Regions from separate parts of the Halalkalibacterium halodurans genome, predicted to be linked through region 4. Evidence: predicted binding sites of a transcription regulator. Region 4 holds the regulator's gene; each other region holds the start of a gene.
What was found. Region 4 encodes Rex, which represses fermentation and respiration genes when NADH is low (regulators of the CRP and FNR family bind a similar motif). Its sites were predicted from a motif close to TTGTGAAATATTTCACAA; they were not measured.

Region 1 (5,825 bases), 360 kb from region 4:
TTCGGCCGCTAAATCTTTTAACTCGAGATTGGTAATGTTTTCGAGTGAATCCCATGCCTTTACGGCCACTTTGCCGTTCGAGGTCGATGAAAGAGTTAAGATCGCTTCGGCTACTTGTTTGGCATTAAGGATGATTGGACATCCTTTAGCAATCGTATCGTCTGTTACGGTTCCAAGTCGCTTTTTCAATGTCTCGTATTCTTGCTTAGCCGACCAAGACATTCCCTTTATTCCGAACGGCTGGTTGGCCACATTCGGCCCGAGAGCTGTCATTTTTATGAAGAGTTGCTTGTAGTCTCGTTCCACCACATGGATTTGCGGCATTGTTTTTCCTGGAATTGCCCGGCCATCCCCTTTGCTCCAATCGTTGATTTTCCCTAACGGCTGGGCGAGCTCCTGAGGGGTATCATGGAGGAGCGGGGTAGCGACAACTTCTTTTATCGGCTCCATATCAATCTCTTCGGCTACGTCGGACACGGCCTTCGCTAGTGATTTGAAAATGTCCCAATCGGACTTTGCTTCCCATGGTGTTGCGATCGCAGGGTTGAATGGATGAATAAACGGATGCATGTCGGTGCTGCTTAAGTCATGTTTTTCGTACCAAGTAGCCGCGGGAAGGACAATGTCTGAGTATAACGCCGTTCCTGCCATGCGAAAATCGAGATTGACTAAAAGGTCAAGTTTTCCTTCGGGTGCCTTCTCGCGCCATGTGATTTCTTCTGGGCGAATGCTGTTATCGTCGTCATTCATTAATCCGTTTGAAGTCCCGAGCAAATGCTTTAAAAAGTATTCATGGCCTTTCCCGGAGCTAGAAATGAGGTTCGCTCTCCAGACGAAAAGATTGCGCGGGAAGTTGTTTTTATTGTCAGGGTCTTCAATCGAAAATTTGAGCCGTTTCTCTTCGAGCTGTTTGGCTACATAGGAGCCGATGTCGTGTACGTTCGTAGCGCCAGCCTGCTTTGCTTCTTTGTAAAGATCTATCCCGTTTTTCTCAAATGTAGGATAGGAGGGGAGCCAGCCTAATCTTGCTGCAAGGACGTTGTAATCGGCATGATGCTTGTAACGAGATGTTTTTCCAATAGGAGAAGCGAGCTCGCTAATTGGCTGATCTTCATAGCGCCATTGATCAGTCGCAAAGTAGAAGAAGGACGTCCCGTTTTGCAATTTAGGCGGGGCATGCCAGTCTCGCGCCATCGCGATCGTTTGCCACCCTTCGGCAGGACGAAGCTTTTCCTGACCTACGTAATGAGCCCAGCCCCCGCCATTGACGCCTTGGGCACCAACGAGAAGTACGAGGTTTAAGACTGCGCGGTAAATCGTGTCTGAGTTAAACCAATGGTTGATGCCAGCACCGACGATAATCATTGATCGACCTTCAGTGTCAATGGCGTTTTGCGCAAATTCTCTCGCGATTTTAATAGCGAGCTTCCGGTCAACCCCGGTGATTGTCTCTTGCCAGGCCGGTGTAAACGGTTCAGGGTCATTAAACGATAGGCTCGGTTGGCTCCCGATCCCTCTATTAACGCCATAGTTGGCAAGCGTTAAGTCAAATACTGTAGAAATGTAGACGTCTTCTCCGTTTAACTGGACGTGTTTAATCGGTAACGGTCGCTTGAGCACACGGTTTCCTTCATGTGAAAAGTAAGGAATGTTTACGGTACCAATAAAGTCTTCCTTTCCGAGCAACGATAGCTGTGGATTGATCGGCTCATTGCTCTGCTCATCTACCATATGCAAATTCCATTTTCCTTCGCCGTCCCAGCGCGAGCCCATTGTCCCTTGAGGGATGGAAAAATCACCCGTTGTTTCATCTAAAACGGCTGGCTTCCACTCATCATTGCCAGTCTCCCGTGCAATATCTTTTGCATGCAGGAAGCGGTCAGCTATAAACCAATCGCCATCTTTTCGCAAGGTAACTAAAAACGGGAGGTCGGTATATTGCTTGGCATAATCAATAAAGCGCTCGGTTGGCTTATTCACATAAAACTCTTGTAAAATGACGTGGCCCATTGCCATCGCTAGAGCACCATCTGTCCCTTGCTTAATGCTTAACCAGTCATCGGCAAACTTAGTGGATTCGGCAAAGTCAGGGCTAATGGAAATCACCTTAGCCCCTTTGTAACGGGCTTCAGCTAAGAAATGGGCGTCTGGCGTCCGGGTCAGCGGCACGTTCGAGCCCCATGTCATAATGTAGCCGGCGTTGTACCAATCGCTGCTTTCTGGTACATCGGTCTGATCGCCCCAAATTTGCGGGGAAGCTGGCGGGAGGTCTGCATACCAATCGTAGAAGCTAAGCATCGGTCCACCCATGAGCTGCATGAATCTTGATCCTGCCGCGTGACTAACCATGGACATAGCAGGAATGGGGGAGAACCCAACATTCCGATCAGGACCATAGTTTAAAACGGTATAAAGAAGGGAGGTGGCAATCAGCTTCAGCACGTCAGACCATTCGGCGCGGACAAATCCCCCTTTTCCCCGTGCTTGCTTATAGGCTTTTGCTTTTTCAGGGTTCTCCACAATCGACTTCCACGCATCAAGTGGATTGTCGTGAACACGCAAAGCTTCTTGCCACATCTTCATCAACACACCGCGAATGTACGGGTATTTCACGCGAAGAGGGCTATAAATATACCAAGAAAAGCTTGCACCTCGAGGACAGCCACGTGGCTCAAAGTCTGGCATGTCAGGCCCTGTAGATGGATAGTCAAGGCGCTGGCCTTCCCATGTAACAATTCCGTTTTTGACGTAAATGTTCCAGCTGCATGAGCCGGTACAATTGACTCCATGAGTTGAGCGAATAACTTGATCATGCTGCCAACGTTTTCTGTAGACATCCTCCCATGATCGATCGTCATAGGTTGTTTGGCTATGGTTGTTCGCATGGTGCTCAATAGGTGAAAAATAGTTTAACCTGTTTAAAAGGGGATTTTGATTCTTTTTCCTCATAAGTCTACTCACTCCTTTTGCTCCGTGGTGTTACCCTCACTATAGCGAGAGGAGAATTGGCACCTTGTTAACTTTGTCACACACTTGCTGGATTTCACCATTTCGTCATACTTCTAGCTCTCTTTATAAAAAATCTCTTTCCAAGCATTCACTCGGAAGGGGATTCCAATGTACAGACGTAGTGGCTCTGTTCATCGCATATGGTACCGTAACAAGATCAATACAAGTGTATCTTTTCAGTCAGGATGAAGTGTCAAAGTTCATAAACAGAAGCATCTAAGTCAAGCGTTTGTTTAACGGGAATCCCCCTTCAGAGCCGAATGATTAATTCGTTTATAACGATCGTACAAAGTAGGAAAAAGGACTGTGATCTATATCACAAAATCTAAGGTTCTCCTCTGGGGAGAGCGCTTATTCGCCATTTTTTGAGGAGGGGTGGAGATAACGCAAAAACAATTGATAGGAAAGGGAGATGTTTTGCTGTAAGAGGACGAGGAAGTTCATTTGCAATTGAGAACTGTAGGTCATCATATGTTTAAAATTCGCAAAAGGGATTTCAAGCAAGATTGTATGGGAGGCCGGTTCGATCGACATGTGCGGTGAAGCGAAAATGGCGCCTTTCTCATCAAAGGGGAATACATCTCCCTCCCCCCATGTGGCGATCGTTTTGGTTGTTTCAGCATGATGGGCTTGATTCACAAGCAAGAGGCTCCCTTTCAAGACGATATAAATTGATTGGGAGTGAAGGGAGGAACTGGAGTCGGTTTGGGAAGTGAGTCGAATCAAGTTCCCGTGCTTCATCAGCTTTTTAATGATTGAAAGTGAGACTCCTAGAAAAATAGGTGTATTTTTCAAAAAGAAAACATAGCGGAACCGTTCCATGAAAACATCCTCCTTTGTGACATGTACCTTAAGTGTAACCACGAAGACAGAGGTTTGCAGTGACATGGTTCACACGCCACTTGTATGAGAAATGTCACGTTCTCTCGAATCGTCAGTTTTTATAATAGGGAAAGAGGAGGTGAACGATGTGAACATGTTGATTCCAAAGCAACACGGGGCATGGGCGATGCTCGTCATTCCGTATGTTTTAGGGATGGTGAAAGGAGGAGTGGTTTGGTGGCATCTTCCCCTAGCGGTTGGCTGGTTATTTCTCTATTTAGTCGCTTATCCATTGACGATGCTCGTAAAAAAGCGGCAAATGGACGTGTACAAAAAGTGGGCCGTTCGGTACGGAGTGGTTGCTGCTTGCTTCCTGCTCCCCGTTGTCTGGATGTATCCTCCGCTGCTACTTTTAGGCTCGCTATTATTCCCGTTGTTTCTCGTCATGATGATGTATGCGAGGAAGAATGACGATCGGGCGTTTTTAAATGATCTTGTAGCCGTTGTCATTTTTAGTGCTGCAGGTCTTGCAAGCTATTGGCTGGGAGCAGAAAGACTCGACGAATGGGCCTTGTTTATTTTTGGTCAGACGATGTTGTTTTTTGTTGGGAGTGCCTTTTATGTGAAGTCAATGATTCGTGAAAAGAATAATAGATGGTTTGCTCGTTATTCTTGGGTCTACCATGTTCTCGCCCCATGTCTATCGCTGGCGATGGGGGCAGGATGGGCAGTTCTTGCCCTTATTCCAAGCAGTATACGAGCATGGGTGTTGTACGGTAAAAAGCTAAGTATCATGAGAATAGGGATCTATGAAGTGATCAACGCCAGCTTTTTTCTATTGGTAATTAGTAGCTTTTTATTATGGTAGGTTGAGAGTCCAACTAATCGATGTTACAAATGTCAATCGGACAATTTTCGCAATCAATTTCGTTTTTTAAAAAATCGAGTTCATGAATCACAATTTTCCCAGAAGGTTCTATAGAGATGACACCTAGCTTCCGTAACTCACCGAGCATCCGGTTCACACTTTCTCTAGCGGCCGCACAAAAATTCGCCAATTCCTGATTTGTGAGGACGATGTTAATGAGAATTCCATCAACTCGTTGAATGCCGTAGCTGTTTGCAAGGCGGATGAGGGTTGAGTAGAGTGCGCCTTTTTTTCCATTAAGGAGAAGGTCGCGAATTTTCGATTGGATTTTTCGTAAATGGGTGCTCATCCATTTCATGAATTCAAACGTCAATGCGCCATTTTCCACGAGTTCTTTTTCGAGCTTGTTTTTATTAATGACCAACACTTCGCCGTCAGAAAGAACCTTCGCGCTAAGCATATATTTTGCTTCTTCTGAAAAAAGCGTAAGCTCGCCGACGATATCATTTGCCTTGCACATGCGCAACGTCATTTCTTTTCCATCGGCGGTTAGTTTTTCGATTTGCACAAGGCCGGACTGAATGAGATAAAGCTCCTCAGCTTCCATTCCCTCTTGAAATAGATACGTATCTTTCCAGATTTTCTTTCGTGTACTAAGCTGTTGAAGTAAATGATGGAGGTCATCGGAAAGCAAGTCTTTATCAGAAGATCGAACCGGGACATTCATTATGCGCCACCCCTTTAAAAAAATCATGTGGAAGTAATTTTATTTTATCGTTTAAATTGCGGCTTGGGGCTTGGTAAAACGAACAATCCGGTGAACGTGTTACGATAAAAGGAGCCTGAGCGTATGTGCCCAGGCTCAATTTACATCGACTTGTTTAAAACGTTGCCCGTGTTTCGTAAGTCTTGAAAGTACATCCAGACGACAAGGACAAAGCTAGCAAGGGCCACTTCTGAGAGGGCCATAAACCCGATGGCATACTGTCCTGTTGCTTGATACACCATCGCTAAAATGAGCGGAGGGAAAAATCCTCCGAGCCCGCCCATAGCTGCGACAATGCCATTGACGATTCCCGCTTGCTGCGAGAAATAGAGAGGAACGAGCTTAAATATCGTCCCATTT
Region 2 (5,825 bases), 790 kb from region 4:
GTTAGTTGGTCAACTGCTTTTTAGACACTCTCATCCATTTCCCGCTTACGTTCAATAAATGATCCTCTTTTTTCTACACTTTCATCCTTATGATCGTACACATTTCTTCTACGAATTTTAACGTTACATCAACTTTCTCGATTCAAATAGTTACTTAATGTTTACAAATCTGATTCACACTGGCGCGGTCAAGGAGCCGTAAGGATGGAAGAGAGGTAGGGCTTTCATTGTTTCAGGTAATACTAAGTCATTATGTTCAAGAAAATAAGATAACTCACTCTCCATTCATAAAAGAAAAAATATTCACCATTGAAACGATGCCCAAAAAGGATTAGAGCGACAATTGCTCTAATCCTTTTTCCAATTTGTTTTAACGTATCTTTAAAAGAGTAGAGATAAAATATACGTCCATACCGAGACAAACACGAGTAATCCAAAGCTATATTTCAACGTCATTTTTGTTAAGGCTGCTTCATTGCCGGTTTCTCCAACCGCTGCCGTTGCAATAGCGATCGATTGCGGTGACACTAGCTTAGCCATGACGCCACCAGCTGTATTTGCAGCAACTAGTAATGAAGGATTGGTCCCGATAATCGAGCCTGCTGTCGTTTGAATCGGGGCAAATAATGTATTATTGTTCACGACTGAACCTGTCATAAATACGCCAATCCACCCTAAGATTGGTGAAAGGAAGGGGAAGAACGCCCCTGTGGTGGCAACTGCCTCCCCTAAAGCCATCGTTAGACCCCCATAGGTCATTAATTTTGCGATTCCAATAATGGCACAGATCATCATGATCGGAATGGAGAAGTCGACGATCACTTTTTTAAGAAGGCTAATACTCTCCTTCATGCGAATCGTTTTCGTAGTGGTTACGGTTGTAACTGCTGCTAATAGAATCGCGGTTCCTGTTGCTCCGATAAAATCAACCCCTACCTCAATCGATGATCCAGGGACAACAAATGCCCACTTTGAAAACTCAAGTGCTCCCCCTTCAGCAAACAATCCTTTAAAGGCTGGTAAGCTCCAAAGAAAAACAAACATCGTTAACAAGTAAAACGGAGACCATGCCTTGATGACATCCTTTAATGAAGCATGTTCGGACTCACAACCGTTTCCGTTGAGTAAGAAGATGTTCCGCGGCTGCCATCTTTTAAGAAACAACGCCAGTAAGCCCATGGTTAAGAGTGATGGTATAATATCGGCCAACTCTGGACCTATAAAGATTGTAATAAGGGCTTGTGACACAGTGTAAACGGAAGATGTGACGAGAATGGCTGGGAGGATTTCCTTGATCCCTTTCCAACCGTCCATTAACCCAATAAGTAAAAATGGAATGGTAAAATTAATCATCGGCAGCGTCAAAGCTGTCATCATCGACACGTCCATTGACGTGACTTGACCTTCTAATCCAAGCGTATCAATAATACCAACCGGGATTCCAATCGCTCCAAATGCACCGGAAGCACCGTTTGCAATCAAACAAAGCATGGCTGCCTGCAATGGCTTAAAGCCTAATGATACTAAGAGAACCGCACAGATCGCAATCGGTACCCCGAAGCCCGCAGCCCCCTCAAGGAACGCATTAAAACAAAATCCGATGAGTAATAACTGAATTCGCTGATCTCTTGATATACCTATAATGCTTCCTCGTAACACAGCAAATTTTCCAGATGCAACCGCAATTTTATATAACCAAACGGCCATCACAATAATGTAACCGATCGGCCACAGTCCTTGCACAACCCCTTGTACAATACTGCCTATGGACTCGCCGAAAGGTAAATGAAATACGAGCCCAGCAATAAAAAACGTCACGAGTAAAGTCAAAAGAGCTGCTTGAATTCCTTGCATTTTGAAAACAGTCAAGCATAAAAGGAGTAACAGGATCGGAATCGCTGCAACGAATGCTGATACGGCTAAATGTTGAAATGGATCGTATGTTTCAACTAACATAGTAACGGCTCCCTTGCCTTAGATGTTGATCGATTGTCTACGACCAAATGGCTGCTTGAATGTCTTTTAACGTTTCAACAGAGCGAGCAAATTTTTCTTTTTCCTCGTCGTTTAGGGAAAGCTCGACCACTTGTCTAACGCCTTCACGATTAATGATCGCTGGTACGCCAATATAGACATCGTCATGACCATTTTCTCCTTCTAACAACGTACCGACAGGGAGAACAACATTTTCGTTTTTTAAAATCGCTCGCGTAATTCTTGCTAACCCTGTGGCGATACCATAATACGTTGCCCCTTTCGCCTCAATGATTTTGTAGGCGGCATCGCGCACATTTTCAGCCATTTCTTGCTTTTTCTCGTCGGTTAATCTAGGAGCAATTGGCGTTCCCGCAATGGTAGCAGAGCTCCAGACCGGCAGCTGTGAATCCCCATGCTCGCCAATAATGTAGCCATGAACACTTGTGGGCGCAGCGTTCATTTCTTCTCCAAGCAAATAGCGAAATCTCGCCGTATCTAACACGGTTCCTGAGCCAATGACACGCTCCTTCGGCAAGCCTGAGAATTTCCAAGTGGCGTACGCTAAAATATCGACAGGATTTGTCGCAACTAGAAAGATGCCATTAAAGCCGGACTTCATGATGTTCCCTACAATCGAATCGAAAATGCCCACATTTTTATGAACTAAATCTAATCTCGTCTCCCCAGGTTTTTGCGCAGCCCCGGCACAGATGACAACAAGTGCTGCATCCTTGCAATCCTCATATGAACCGAACTTAATTTCCATTGGGCTAGGTGCGTACACAATGCTATGATTTAAGTCCAATACGTCCCCTTTCGCCTTCTCCTCATTTAAGTCAACTAGGATGAGCTCGTCACTGATCCCTTGATTCATTAACGCATACGCATAACTTGAACCAACCGCACCTGTACCAACTAAGACAATTTTGTTTCCTTTAGTAATAGCCATAAGAAATCCCTCCAAGTTACTTTGTTTGTGAATATTTTCACATGATTTTTTTAAAGTAAACTCGGCGATTGCCGAGCCTTCTGCTACAGGAGCGCATGCCATAGTTGTACATGCAACTCTAACCTGCCTCCACTTACAGTCTGTCCATTTCCCAAAATGAACATTCTTCTTGATGACCCATACCACTACTGAATTTCATTATGTGAAGTATTTCACATGAAAAGAGATAAAAACAAGTTTGATAGCTCAATTCTTAATTTGTGAACTATTTCACATTTAAATTGTACTACAGCTTTTAGAAAACCGCAATATCATTTGTCGTACTAAATTTGTCTAAAAAATGAAGAAGAACATACGTACTATGACAGGAAACACAATCAATAGTTTCCGTTTCAGTTGTCTTCCCCTTAGTTCGTGATTATTAAAAATTGCCTTCGAGCCAGTTGAATTTTATTTCAAGAGGTCATATTAGAACAAAAAATAAACAATAATTAAAGCTGCTTTCGTTTGTAATAGTACGCATAACATAGAATGAGCGTCATGATAAACGTAGCTGCAACAATATAGACACCGTCCCAATCATTGGAGCTTCCAGTTAGGACCCACACTTCAAAAGGGATGAGAATTAGACATCCCAGCAGTAGAAGGCCCCATGGCATCATATGAAGTGTTTGTTTGATTTCCTTTCCCATCGATGAAGGCTTCTTTTTTTCAATGGAAATGATGTTATTAAGAACAACGATCATTGTAATGACAGCACTGACAAGTAATACAACATTCATGGTTTCCACTCCTTAAGGTACGATTTAAGATTCCCTTACTTTGATGACACGTTCTTTTTTTTAACTTGTCACCGATCTCCTCCGTTTTCTCGGTACGGTAATCCGTGGTGAAAAATGAGCAACCGGCCCCTTCCGAGCATGATCTTTTATAAGTACGAGATAAACAGATCAGAAGATTCAGATGAATAGAATAAAATTCCTATCCTCATATAAAAATCTGCTCATGATAGGGTCATTGATTTTCGTTTGTGTCCTATCATGATCATACTACCTATTCTGGTTTTTTTCACCAATAAATGAGGGAAACTTAATGACAGCTGCTCAAATAATGCAAAAAACCCGCCAATTGGCGAGTTTCGCACTGGTCTTACGTTCCGCAATAAGTGCGGTACGGAATGGCGCAAGGAGCAGGAAGTTTGGCGTACGCCTTTTGTTCAGGAGAATGGGCAAATGGATTGGCCAGCACTTTTAGGAGCCGTTCCATCACTTGATAGTCTTCTTGTTCAACCGCGGCCTCCAAAGCCTCTTCTACCCGATGGTTCCGAGGAATCACCGCTGGATTACTCATTTTCATCAAGTTATGAGAATCATCTTTCGTTTGTTCCTGTCTCCCTAATCGAGCCTGCCATCGCTCATGCCATTCCGTGAATTCGAGTTTGTCGTGCAAGCCCGTCTCTTCCTGTTCATCGAACGTGAGCGCGCGGAACGTATTCGTAAAGTCTGCCTTATGCTTGTGCATTACTTCGAGCAGATCTTTTATGAGGGACAGGTCCTCGGATTCTTCGTTGAACAAACCGAGCTTAGCTCTCATTCCATTCAGCCAATGGTGCTCAAACTGCTCCGCGTAATTGGAAATTTCCGCCTCGGCCAGCTTGATCGCTTCGTCCTGATCATCGGCCAACAGCGGCAAAAGAGCCTCTGCAAAACGGGCAAGGTTCCACGCCCCGATCCGCGGTTGATTGCCATACGCATAACGACCACGCGTATCAATCGAGCTGAAAACCGTTTCCGGATCGTACACATCCATGAAAGCACAAGGGCCATAGTCAATCGTTTCCCCGCTAATCGTCATGTTGTCTGTGTTCATCACACCATGAATAAAGCCGACGAGCTGCCATTTGGCGATCAGTTCAGCCTGACGCTTGATCACTTCCTGTAGCAAGGCGAGATAACGGTTTTCGCGATCGGCTTCAACTTCTGGGAAATGCCGCGCCAACGTGTAATCAGCCAGTGCTTTAAGCTCTTCCTCCGACCCTGCATTGGCAGCGAATTGGAACGTGCCGACCCGTATATGACTAGCGGCCACCCGGGTAAGAATCGCCCCCGGAAGCACCGTTTCCCGGAATACGGATTCACCGGTTGTCACAACTGCCAGGCTACGCGTTGTCGGAATTCCCAAGGCGTGCATCGCTTCACTTATGATGTACTCTCGCAGCATCGGTCCAAGAGCCGCTCGGCCATCTCCTTGCCTTGAATAAGGCGTACGCCCCGATCCTTTTAGCTGAATATCAAATCGCTCTCCATTTGGCGTAATCTGTTCCCCGAGAAGGATCGCTCGGCCGTCCCCTAACATCGTAAAATGGCCAAATTGATGGCCAGCGTATGCTTGCGCAAGAGGAGCAGCACCCTTCGGCACCTCGTTGCCAGCAAGCACGGCGATACTGTTTTGATGTTGCAGCGCAACTGGATCCAATCCGAGTGATTGAGCTAGACTATCGTTCAGAATGACCAGCTTCGGCGCCTCCACAGGCTCTGGTTCAACATTTGAAAACATCATGGATGGCAGATCGGTATAGCGAGTATCGAAACTCCAACCTACTTCCGGCGTTCCTTTATTTTCAGTCATCCGTATCTCCTTTCGTTTACATCTTTCCTCAGCGCTTTTTTAGCGTGTACGTCTATAGGGTCATTATACCACTGGACGAGCATTACTATTGATAAATTGAAAAAAGCCAAACTCCTCATTTTGAGGAACTTGGCTTATGACTCCTTAATACATTTCGGAGACGGTTTTTGCTTGCATATGAAGGGCCAAATAATCAGGTCCTCCAGCTTTTGAATCGGTGCCTGACATTTTAAAGCCGCCGAATGGGTGGTAGCCGACAATCGCGCCTGTG
Region 3 (5,825 bases), 210 kb from region 4:
AGCTACCAAAGCAGCCACGAGTGGAATGATAACTAATGCAATGATCGGTGTCATTTTGCCACGTAAAAGCATGATGACAATGACCAGGATCGTCGCCAAACCGATAAGACTAAGCATGCTTTCTCCCCCCTGAACGATCTTCACACGCCCTATCAAATGTTAAGCGCTTTCAAAATAAGGCGTGAATTGAATCAATTTTTTTAATATATAGAAACATACCATACAAAAAATACGGAGAAAAAGCTTACTCACATAAAACGAATTTTGTTTATTTTGTTCACGGAAGAACAAAAGACATCGCCATATAGACGATGCCTAGTTGTTTCATAGTTTTATCGTAACAGCCTGAGCCCATTTAGAATGACTAATATTGTACTTCCTTCATGCCCGATGACTCCCATCGGCAAGTGCAGAAACTGCATAAAGTTCGAGGCAATTAACGCAAGGATGACCACAATGGAGAACACGATGTTTTGCTTCACGATTCGATTCATTTTTTTCGAAAGTTGGACGGCTTCAGCGATTCGCGGCAAGTGGTTTTTCATGAGCACTACATCCGCCGTCTCTAGCGCCACATCGGTTCCTTCCCCCATGGCGATACCGACGGAAGCCGTTGCCAAAGCAGGAGCATCATTAATCCCGTCCCCTACCATCGCGACAGTGCCGTATGCCTGTTTTAGTTTCTTCATTTCATCTACCTTCGTCTCTGGAAGACATTCTGCAACATACGTATCAATGCCACTTTCCTTCGCAATGGCCGCCGCCGTTTTTTCGCTGTCTCCCGTTAGCATGATCGTGCGAATCCCTGCTTTTTGCAATTGTTGAATCGCCGCGAGCGTGTCTTTGCGAACCTGGTCCTTAAGAGCGATCACTCCGGCTATTCCTTGCTCGTCTCTTGCAAAAACGATTGTTTTTCCTTCCTCAGCTAACCGGGTAGCGACTCCGCCTTTAAACTGCTCTGCTTCCACCTTGCCAACGAAATCAGCCTTCCCGATCTTCCAGGATACACCATTCAGATACGCGCTGACTCCGAACCCAGCCACATCCTCCATGTTTACAGGTTTTAGCTGATCGTTCATACAGGTGGATGCATGGCGAACAATGGCAGAAGCGAGTGGATGGTTTGAATATTTTTCAATCGACACCACATAGGTGAGTAGCTCCTCCTTCGTCATTCCATCACGAACAATAACATCGGTCACCTCTGGTGTGCCTTTCGTCAATGTTCCTGTTTTATCGAACGCAATTGCTCTCAACTGGCCAAGATTCTCAAGGTGCACACCACCCTTTAGTAATATCCCTTTTCGGGCACCATTCGATATCGCCGATAAAGTCGCTGGCATGATCGATGCTACGAGCGCACAAGGGGACGCCACGACAAGCAAAATCATCGCTCGGTAAAACGTCTCCGTCCAGCTCCAGCCAAAGGCAAAATGGGGCACAAACATCATGAGCCCGACCGCCACAAGAACTGTTTTTACATACGGCCCCTCAAATCGTTCAATAAATTGCTGGGACGGCGATTTCTCACTTTGAGCCGTTTGCACTAATTGAATGATTTTTTGAAATAAGGTCTCGCTATTCGGCTTCGTAATTTCCACCATAATCGTTCCGCGCACATTCACCGTTCCGGCAAATACTTCGTCGTGTAATGACTTGCTAACGGGGATGGATTCCCCTGTAATCGCCGCTTCGTCAAGACTTGTCTGACCTTCGATGATCTTTCCGTCGGAAGGCACCCGTTCCCCTGGTTTGATGACAATGACATCCCCGACTAGTAACTGACTAACAGGAATTCTTTCCTCACTCCCATTTCTCACCCGTAGCGCTTCCTCCGGCTGTAATTCCATCAAGGCCGAAATTTCTTTATTGCTTTTGTTCATTGTGTACGTTTCAAGCGCACCGCTTAATGAGAAAATAAAGATTAATATCGCTCCTTCGATCCAGTACCCAATTGCCGCGGAACCAATCGCCGCAAAGATCATGAGCATTTCAACATTCAATTCTCTATTTGCAATTGTTTCTTCAATGCCTTCCTTTGCCTTCGCATACCCACCGATCACATACGCAGCTAAATAGACGGCAACAGCTACAGGAATGATTTGCTGATTTTCCAACACCCATCCAATGGAAATGAGCAAGCCGCTAAACAGAGCGGCTAACAGCTCAGCATGAGGCTTTAATTTTTCAAACCAACTCGTATCCATTCGATTTGTTTGTTTCAAAGATTTTGTTTCTACAAACATGGAAATCTCCTCCTCCGATTATCATTAAACTGAGATTCATTCTCGTTTAATTATTGGTTAAATGAGAATAATAATCATCATTAATACTCACTCTAAATGACCAAAACCCCTTTAAAAATAACACTAAATCATGATGAACATACATATCATAACATGAACAAACAAAAAATTAAACAATAATAATTTTAATTTAATAAAAATTATTGATAACGAATTTCATTTTCAAAGATTCTTGATTTCTGCTTTGTGTTTTGAATAATTTACTATAAGCAAAAGCACCGAGAGTGCCACACACCCTCATGGAACAGAAAAGGAACTCCTTGAAAAATCAGAGGTTCATTTTTTTAAAAAAGGTAAAAGCCTATAAACTCAAATGTCAAAACAGCTCACCATTAGGCCGAAAGTCACATCGTTTAAAACGAAAAAAGACCACAGAGACACATCTCTCCATGGTCTTAGTCTGCACATGTATTACTGCTGCATTTGTTGACCTTGATTAGCTTGCGAAAGTGCTGTATTCGCCGCTGCCAGATCCACCCTTACTTGCTCTTCCATATTATATGGATGGTAGTACCCGTTTTTCATCATGTATTCGGTCATTTGACCGTGAAAACGGATTTGTTGGTCAAGTTGCTGTTGGAGTGCCGCCCGAACCTCTGGTGTTGCAGATTCTGAGATCGCGGTCGCAATATTTTTAATTCCTGCTTTTGCAGCAATGAGCATATCGGTTGCCACGACCTGATCTGTCATTGGGCCCATTCCTGTCATGTTTTGGACAAATTGATTCATGTTCTTCCCTCCTACTGGCCTTGCATTAAATTTTGAATTTGCTGAATGGATTGCTTTGTTGCTTGAACATCTTGCTGCATGAGACCACGAAGCTCTTCACAATTAACTAACCCCATCATTGTTGAAGATTTCGTTAAGCAAACATTTTTAAACGTTAGCAGTTCATGCAGTTCTAAACTTTCGTGAACACCTAATGCTTTTTGCACTGTCAATCACCACCCTTTCCGTCAAATATTGTATCCAGATCCTCCACAATTAATTTTGAAAATACTGGAAACGAAAAACCCACTAATTATGAGTACCCATCGTTGATCCAATTTCATTTTCCATTAAATTCTATCTATTGTGATATAAGTCACAGACTAAAATAATTTCATTTTATACAATGATGGTAATTAATACCTAGGAATGAGGTGATCTTGTGAAAAAAACCGATCAGGAACCACATCATACTCATTTGAAAGGAACATTAGTTAGTGTGTTTATTCTCGGCTTGCTTATTTGTATTGCTTGGTTTGGCATGTATTTGTTTTATGTCACTCGCTAAATAACAAGGAGGTGAAATCTTATGCATTTGCATAAATTCGAAAAAATTTGGCTGATTTTTAGTATTTGTTGTCTTATTTTATTTCTTACTATTATTGGCGTTAGTGCCTTTTCTTTTGATCACCATCCTTCAGGGGGGTCAAGCACCATTGACCCTGAACGCGTGCATGAAACGCCCCCTTTTGATAGCCCTGGCGTCACGAAAATTGACGAAGACACTTACGAAGTTGCCGTTGTCGCCATGGCCTTTAGCTATCAACCAAATACGATCACCGTACCTGTTGACAAGAAAATCATTTTTAACGTTACGAGTACGGACGTCACTCATAGCTTTTCGATCGTCAATACGAATGTCAATATGATGGTGGTCCCTGGTCTCATTTCAACAAAAGAGTACACCTTTAAAGAAACGGGACATTATTTAATCGTATGTAATGAATACTGCGGGGCGGGTCACCATTATATGAGCATGGAAATCGAGGTGGTTTCTCAATGAATACCGAAACAGCGTTACGTGACCAAAAGCTAACGATAACGGATAGCGTTGCAAAGCCTGATCGCAAGCTCGCCTTGACCAACATTAATGTAGCCTATGCCGCCTTTTTAGTAGGGACTTTATGCGGTCTACTGCAAGTGTTCATTCGCAATGACGCGATTCAATTACCTGCATGGCTTGATTACTATCAAATTCTTACAGCCCACGGGGTATTGCTCGCACTCGTGTTCACCACCTACTTCATTTTTGGCTTTTTTTATACTGGGATGAGTAAAACCCTCGGCTCCTTCAGTGATAACGTTCGCATGACTTCATGGATCGGTTTTTTCGTCATGACCCTAGGTACGATCATAACGGTCATCATGATCGTGTCTGGAGAGGCTAGCGTGTTGTACACCTTTTACGCTCCTCTACAAGCGAATGGCTTTTTCTATATTGGATTAGCCCTTTTCGTTGTAGGGACTTGGATTAGTGGCTTCGCCTTAATTGGCCATTATGTCTCGTGGAAAAAGCGACATAAAGGATCATTGAGCCCTCTGTTTGCCTTTATGACGGTTACCACGCTCATTCTATGGATCATCGCATGTTTAGGCGTTGTCGCGACCGTATTGTTTCAATTCATCCCTCTAGCCTTCGGATGGGTAGATACCATTAATGTCGGGCTGAGCCGGACGTTATTTTGGTATTTCGGGCATCCCCTTGTTTATTTTTGGTTGCTTCCAGCCTATATGGCATGGTATTTAATTGTTCCAAAGCTGCTTGGCGTCAACGTATTTAGTGACTCACTTGCTCGACTTGCCTTCATTCTCTTTCTCTTATTTTCGATCCCGGTTGGCTTTCATCACCAAGCCGTTGACCCTGGAATTGATCATTTTTGGAAATTTCTCCAAACCGTTTTAACCTTTATGGTCATCATTCCGTCTTTGATGACGGCATTTTCCATGTTCGCCGTGTTCGAAATAAGCGGTAGAGAAAAAGGAGGAAAAGGCCTATTCGGCTGGTTTACAAAACTACCGTGGCGCGATGTCCGCTTCCTTTCACTCTTCCTTGCGATGTTGTTCTTTATTCCCGGGGGAATTGGCGGGATTATAAACGCTAGTTTTCAACTAAATGAAGTCGTCCACAATACATTGTGGGTCGTTGGCCATTTTCACATTACTGTCGGCGCTCCTGTTGCGATGACGTTTTACGGATTGACTTTTTGGCTTGTTCCCTACTTAACCGGAAGGCCATTTTCACGACTCGCGAAAAAATTAGCGTTGATCCAAGTAATCACTTGGTCGCTCGGAATGTTCCTCATGTCAACAGCACAACACGTCTTGGGACTTCTCGGTGCACCGAGAAGAACCGCATTCACAGAGTACGGTGGACACGAGGCCGCTTTAACATGGTTTGACGGCATCTTTTCCAACCATGTGACGATGGCCGTTGGCGGAACCATTCTGTTTCTATCAGCCATGCTGTTAATCGTGATCGTCGTGATCAGCCTAGTTGGCCCAAAGGCGACCGAAGAGGAAATCGTCGAGTTTCCATTAGCAGAAAGTGATCCATCAAGCACGCCGAAGCTTTTGGAAAAATGGTGGGTTTGGATCGGTATTGCCGCTTTTCTCATTATCGCAGCGTATGCCATTCCGATTGCTGAATTGCTGCATCACATGGAATCAGGTTCTAGAGGGTTTCGAACGTGGTAACCTCTCGATAGCAAAAACAGGGTACCTCTCAGGTGCCCTGTTTTTCAAACACATACA
Region 4 (5,825 bases):
GAATGTTAACTAAAAAGAGATATTTCCAATTGGATGTCTCAACAATAAATCCGCCAAGAGTCGGGCCAATGGTCGGCGCCATCATGGAGGCAACGCCCCATACGCCCGTTGCTAAGCCCCGCTCATTTCGCGGAAACGCATCGAAAATGAGCGTCATGGACAAAGGCATCATGACCCCACCACCAATTCCTTGCAATCCGCGGAAGACGATCAAGGAAGGTAAATTCCATGACAATGCGCCAAGCAAAGAGCCGAGCACAAAAATGCCAAGACCGAGAATATATGCCTCTTTTTTTCCGATCTTATCACCTAGATAGCCTGTGAGCGGCATCGTCATCCCCATCGCGACCATGAAGATCGTGATGACCCAGCCGGTGGCAACGGCATCCGCTTCAAAGACGTTCATCAATTGAGGGATGGCAGGGTTAAGCATACTATTATTTAAAATCATCGTGAATGAACCGAACAAGACGGCACAAACGACCATCCATTTTTTCGGAATGTTTTTCATCATCTGTCACACCATTTCGCTTTTCGAAATAACTATTATCCATCTTAACAGATTTTCGATTAGAATGTCCTGATTTTAGCCCATGTTAGAACAGTTTCCATTACATTTTACTGTTACAGTTATCATGAGTTTGTCTTTCCGTTAATAGAAAAAAGAGCTAGTAAGCCTAGCCCTCCTCCTGTCTATATTCTTCTTGCCTCAATTTCTCTAGCTTTTGTACTTTTCGATATGTTAAGTGTGATACCCAAATGCTAAATTCGTACAGCAGTAATAGAGGTACCGTAACCATTAAATGGGAAATTAGTTCAGGTGGTGTAATAAAACCTGCGACGACTAGTAAGACAAAAAAGGCATATTTCCGTACACTGCGCAAAAATTCCGGGGTCACGATTCCAAGTCTTGTGAGGAACATAACCACCACCGGCAGTTGGAATAGCACACCGAACGGCATCGTAATCTGGAACAAAAACGTAAAGTATTCATTGATCCCATAAAGCTCGTTAATGTGTAACCGTTCCGCTAATCCCCCGATAAATTGGATCAGAAACGGAAACAAAATAAAATAGGCAAACGAAAGTCCACCAAGAAATAGGAAAAATGCAATCGGTATATACGCTAATGTGGCCTTGCGCTCGTTTTCATGAAGACCTGGACTGACGAAGGCCCACAATTGATATAAAATAATGGGAAATACAAGAATAAACGCACTCGTAAAAGCAAATGTCATATAGACCCGCAATGGATCTGTCAATTTGAATGCGTTCATCGGAAGGTCTTGTGCCGTCGGTGCGCCTTGTAAATACGTAATCATCGGTGTTGCCAGAAAAAATCCGACAACCAAGGCGATGGCAAAAAAGACGACGATGATTAAAATCCGCCGTCTTAACTCGGCGATATGGTCCATTAAGGACATGTCTCGTTCGTTCATACAACTACCTTCCTACTGTCCGTTCTGTTGATTCTCGTACTTTTTCTTATCGTCGTCCTCGTCCGCTAAGCCCTTTGTAGCATTTTTAAATTCACGCAATGTGTTTCCTGCCGCTTTCCCAAGCTCAGGCAATTTTTTCGGTCCGAAAATAAGCAACGCAACAAGTGCAATAATAAGAATGCTACCTGCACCTAATCCTCCAGGCATACTGACACCCCCTTCTTGTCCTATATCCTATTATAAAGGATAATGCTTTAAAAAATAAATGAGCGCCTGCAATTCAACCGATAAGTCAATATGGTGAACACGAACGTGCTCTGGCACCGCAATTCTTGCTGGTGTAAAGTTCAAAATCCCTTTCACTCCAGCGTTTACGAGACGGTCTGCTGTTTTTTGGGCAACCGCAGCAGGCACTGTTAAGATCGCCACCGATACGTCTGACGTTATTTTGTTCTCTAAATTGTCAAGATTTTCGATTTTTACACCACTAACAGTATTCCCTATTTTTTCCCGATCTACATCAAACGCCATGACAATTTGCGTATGATTGTTTTTTGAAAAGTTATAGTTTAACAAGGCGGTCCCTAGATTCCCTACACCGATGAGCATGACCTTCGTCAGCTCATCCTGATGAAGCGTCTTTCGAAAAAAGGTTAGCAAATAATTGACGTTATAGCCGTAGCCTTTTTTTCCGAGTGCACCAAAATAGGAGAAGTCACGCCGAATCGTCGCTGAATCCACCTTGACTGCTTCACTTAGCTCAGATGAGGAGACCCGTTGTTTTCCTGAAGCGTGCAAATTTTCAAGAAAGCGATAGTATAACGGTAAACGTTTAGCCGTTGCTTGTGGAATTTTCGTTGGTTCGTTGTTCATAGTCTGCCCCCAATTATCTACACGTCCTTATTCATGTCGTTTACTATTGTACACTATTTTCTCAAACCATGTAATCGTTTTACTTTCAGAGTCGTTTGTTGTTGATCGACCGGTATTACGGTACACTTAAAATAGACAACAAATGAATGTAGGATGATAAAAATGATTGTATTGCAATGTGTGAATATCACAAAATCGTTCGGGGCCGAAACGATTTTGTCGAACATTAAGCTTGAAGTAAAAACAGGAGATCGCGTCGCCCTTGTCGGCCGAAACGGAGCCGGGAAGTCGACGTTATTAAAAATCATCGCGGACAAGCTCTCCTATGATAGCGGTGATCTCATCATTCCTAAAGGTGTAGAAATCGGCTATTTAGAGCAGCATACAGGTTTAGAATCCGACCTCACGATATGGGACGAGATGCTGTCTGTCTTTGAACCGCTCCAGCAAATGGAACGGAGATTGCGGAAAATGGAAGAACAAATGGCGAACCCTTCTCTTTTAAACAATGCCTCGAGCTACGAAAAGCTCTTGGAGGAATATGACTCATTGCAAGTGGAGTTTAAAGATCGTGGCGGTTATCAATACGAGGCAGACATCCGCAATGTTCTCGCTGGTTTGCAATTTGCTGATTTTCCTTACCATGAAACGAAAATCGCCACTCTAAGCGGTGGGCAAAAGACACGTCTTGCTCTCGGAAAGCTATTACTGACAAAGCCTGACTTGCTTATTTTAGATGAACCGACGAACCATTTAGACATCGATACTCTATCATGGTTGGAGCAATATTTATCCGCGTATCCTGGGGCGATTTTGATCGTCTCCCACGATCGCTATTTCCTTGATAAGCTCGTGACGCAAGTCTATGAAATCTCACGAACGAAATCAACGAAATATGTCGGCAACTACAGTCACTATTTAGATGAGAAGGCACTTCGGTATGAGCAGGAGTTAAAAGAGTTCGAAAAACAGCAAAAAGAAGTGGCAAAGCTTGAGGATTTTATTCAACGTAACATCGCCAGAGCGTCGACAACAAAACGGGCGCAAAGTCGACGAAAAGCCCTTGAACGGATGACGAAACTAGATCGACCGAACAGCGACGAAAAATCGGCTTCCTTTTTCTTTGATATCGAGCGACAAAGCGGTAATGATGTTCTCCGTGTTCGCGATCTTACGTTCAGTTATGACGGAGATCCCCTTTTTTCTAGGTTAGATCTTGACCTAAATCGCGGAGAAAGTGTTGCACTCATCGGACCTAACGGTGCAGGAAAGTCAACGCTGCTAAAGCTGTTAACTAAAAAGCTTCAAGCTGAGCAGGGCACCATTGAGTATGGAAGTCACGTAAAAATCGGCTATTATGATCAGGAACAGGCGAACTTGCACTCGAACAAACAAGTGCTTTATGAGCTTTGGGATGATTACCCCCTTTTACCTGAAAAGGACATCCGTACGGTTCTGGGAAACTTTTTGTTCAGCGGCGAAGACGTGCTAAAAGTGGTGTCTGATTTGAGTGGAGGCGAAAAGGCACGCCTAGCGCTCGCCAAACTTATGATGGAGAAAGCGAACTTGCTTATTATGGACGAGCCGACCAACCACTTAGATCTCGATAGTAAAGAAGTGTTGGAAAACGCGTTGATCGATTATCCAGGAACGCTCTTGTTCGTTTCCCATGATCGTTATTTTCTAAACCGAATGGCGACACGAATTATCGAACTAGATGGAGGACAACCATCTGTCTTTTTAGGAGATTATGATTACTATTTAGAGAAAAAGCAAGAAATCAAAGAGCGGGAACGACTCGATGAATCATCTTCACATGCCGCAGCTGCCTCATCAAAGAAAGGGAGCTTTGAACAGGACAAGGAACAAAAGAAACGAGAGCGCCAGCGTCAACGGCGAATCGAACAAATTGAAGCCTCCATTGAGGAACTAGAGAAGCAACTGTCTACACATGAAGAAGCCCTCTGTAATCCGGAAGTGTTTACAGATCATGAGAAAGCTCTCTCACATCAACAGACCATCGATGAAGCGAAAAAAGCCGTCGATGCCCTCATGGAAGAATGGGAGCTTCTCCATGCAGAAGAAGGATAATAAAGCTCCCCCAGAAGACAACACGTTTTCAAGGGGGAGTTTTGTTACATCTCTTTTCCTTCGCTCATCATTTTCCCATTTTGCATTTGGGCAAGCAGCCAATAATAGTTCGTGGACACGATGAAAAACATGGAGGTTGCAGCCGCTACTACCCCTGAATCGTTTAACAACAATAGGGCTACTGAAGCAACAATGCCCCCTTTTAAAAACAACGATTGACCAGCGTCATATTTTTTGGCACTTTGCGTCCAGATCAGAACACCGAGAAGAAGGTAGCTCGTCACAAAAAGCTGTGTCCAGTTTGAATAGCGAAAAATCGTCATGTTCATGGCTACCTTTCGTTTCATTGTTTGAAGGACGTACTGGATATCTCCAGAAAGCAGCCGCTCATACGCGTCACCTATATGTGTAGACGGGCTATTCATTTGTAAAACAAACAGTAACAAAAGGGTGATGAGAAGTGCGCCCCCACTCACAATGACTAAATTCCACTTTGACAGCTGTTTTCCAATGAGCGTATAACCGACAAAGGCACACGCAATCCCCGCCGACAGCGTAGCTCCAGCATTCGCTCCAAACTGACTCATTCCGAGCATCATGAGTGTAAATCCGCTCACCACAAACACAATCACTAGCCGTTTCCACAGCTCTGTTTGCCAAACAGCTCCTGTGATGAGAAGAACAGCTGCAGCTATGTACAATCCGGCAAATTCATTGCCAATCCCATAATAACGGGCCCCTATGATCGGATCATAGCCAAGATACGAAGTGGCAATGAACGGGCCACCGTTCATTAAATCTATGCTGATCGCAGCAAATAAAAGAAATCCTAAAAGCCAGATCGGTTGTGCGCTTAGTTGTGTCGCCGTCCACCCCAAAATAAGGGAACATCCAATAACCGTGAGCACGAAGAGATATGGGCCAACTTCGTGCACGAATGGCGTCAATACTAATAGCCAAAGTGGCGTACTAACGGCCGAAGCAAGAATCATTTTCATCCCTAATCGCCAGCGTGGGTTCCCTTTTTTTACCCAACTTCCGATGCTCGCCACAAGAAGCATGACGACAAGCATTGTAATATAGCTAGATAAGACCGCCCCACGTGTACGAAAAATCGTAAATCGCTTATTCACTTCAGAGACAATTGCCTCTTTATCGTTTTCTACACTATCTACTTGAAACAGAAGGGGCCTCCCTGTCATTTGTGGGTCCGGACTAATATGAAAGTACGATAGGATCGTTGGCGCCACGTCAACATTGGCAAGTACATCAGACCTGCGAGTAGAAGCAGAATACGGACTACCTTTAAAGCCGCTGCCCCAAAAATAAGTGGGGGCTAAACGCTTCTTTTGCTTATACGCCTCATCGTGCATGATCGGGGCAAGAAGCCATACATCAGAGGCAGAGCCTGTCGTCACGTTG

Region 1: a site for Rex is predicted at 3,014-3,031, ahead of FED51_RS01345 (nitrate reductase subunit alpha). Genes of this name have one in related genera too.
Region 2: a site for Rex is predicted at 3,127-3,144, ahead of FED51_RS20130 (L-lactate dehydrogenase). Genes of this name have one in related genera too.
Region 3: a site for Rex is predicted at 3,379-3,396, ahead of FED51_RS21265 (cytochrome c oxidase subunit 2A). Genes of this name have one in related genera too.

What each region holds. Positions count from the first base shown of each region.
Region 1 is NZ_CP040441.1:259,503-265,327, forward strand. It holds gene FED51_RS01345 (nitrate reductase subunit alpha) at 1-2,949, opposite strand, end outside; gene FED51_RS01350 (cyclic nucleotide-binding domain-containing protein) at 3,361-3,831, opposite strand; gene FED51_RS01355 (YwiC-like family protein) at 3,986-4,699, shown strand; gene FED51_RS01360 (fumarate/nitrate reduction transcriptional regulator Fnr) at 4,713-5,426, opposite strand; gene FED51_RS01365 (nitrate/nitrite transporter) at 5,567-5,825, opposite strand, start outside.
Region 2 is NZ_CP040441.1:4,140,591-4,146,415, forward strand. It holds gene FED51_RS20120 (CarD family transcriptional regulator) at 1-5, shown strand, start outside; gene FED51_RS20125 (L-lactate permease) at 382-1,956, opposite strand; gene FED51_RS20130 (L-lactate dehydrogenase) at 1,994-2,926, opposite strand; gene FED51_RS20135 (hypothetical protein) at 3,418-3,708, opposite strand; gene FED51_RS20140 (protein adenylyltransferase SelO) at 4,076-5,554, opposite strand; gene pruA (L-glutamate gamma-semialdehyde dehydrogenase) at 5,699-5,825, opposite strand, start outside.
Region 3 is NZ_CP040441.1:831,445-837,269, reverse strand. It holds gene FED51_RS04095 (CitMHS family transporter) at 1-117, opposite strand, end outside; gene FED51_RS04090 (heavy metal translocating P-type ATPase) at 333-2,246, opposite strand; gene FED51_RS04085 (spore coat protein) at 2,718-3,035, opposite strand; gene FED51_RS04080 (hypothetical protein) at 3,047-3,241, opposite strand; gene FED51_RS21265 (cytochrome c oxidase subunit 2A) at 3,457-3,582, shown strand; gene FED51_RS04075 (cytochrome c oxidase subunit II) at 3,604-4,077, shown strand; gene FED51_RS04070 (b(o/a)3-type cytochrome-c oxidase subunit 1) at 4,074-5,768, shown strand; gene FED51_RS04065 (histidine phosphatase family protein) at 5,797-5,825, opposite strand, start outside.
Region 4 is NZ_CP040441.1:618,118-623,942, reverse strand. It holds gene FED51_RS03145 (MDR family MFS transporter) at 1-511, opposite strand, end outside; gene tatC (twin-arginine translocase subunit TatC) at 678-1,439, opposite strand; gene FED51_RS03135 (twin-arginine translocase TatA/TatE family subunit) at 1,452-1,646, opposite strand; gene FED51_RS03130 (redox-sensing transcriptional repressor Rex) at 1,677-2,312, opposite strand; gene FED51_RS03125 (ABC-F family ATP-binding cassette domain-containing protein) at 2,475-4,403, shown strand; gene FED51_RS03120 (hypothetical protein) at 4,448-5,825, opposite strand, start outside.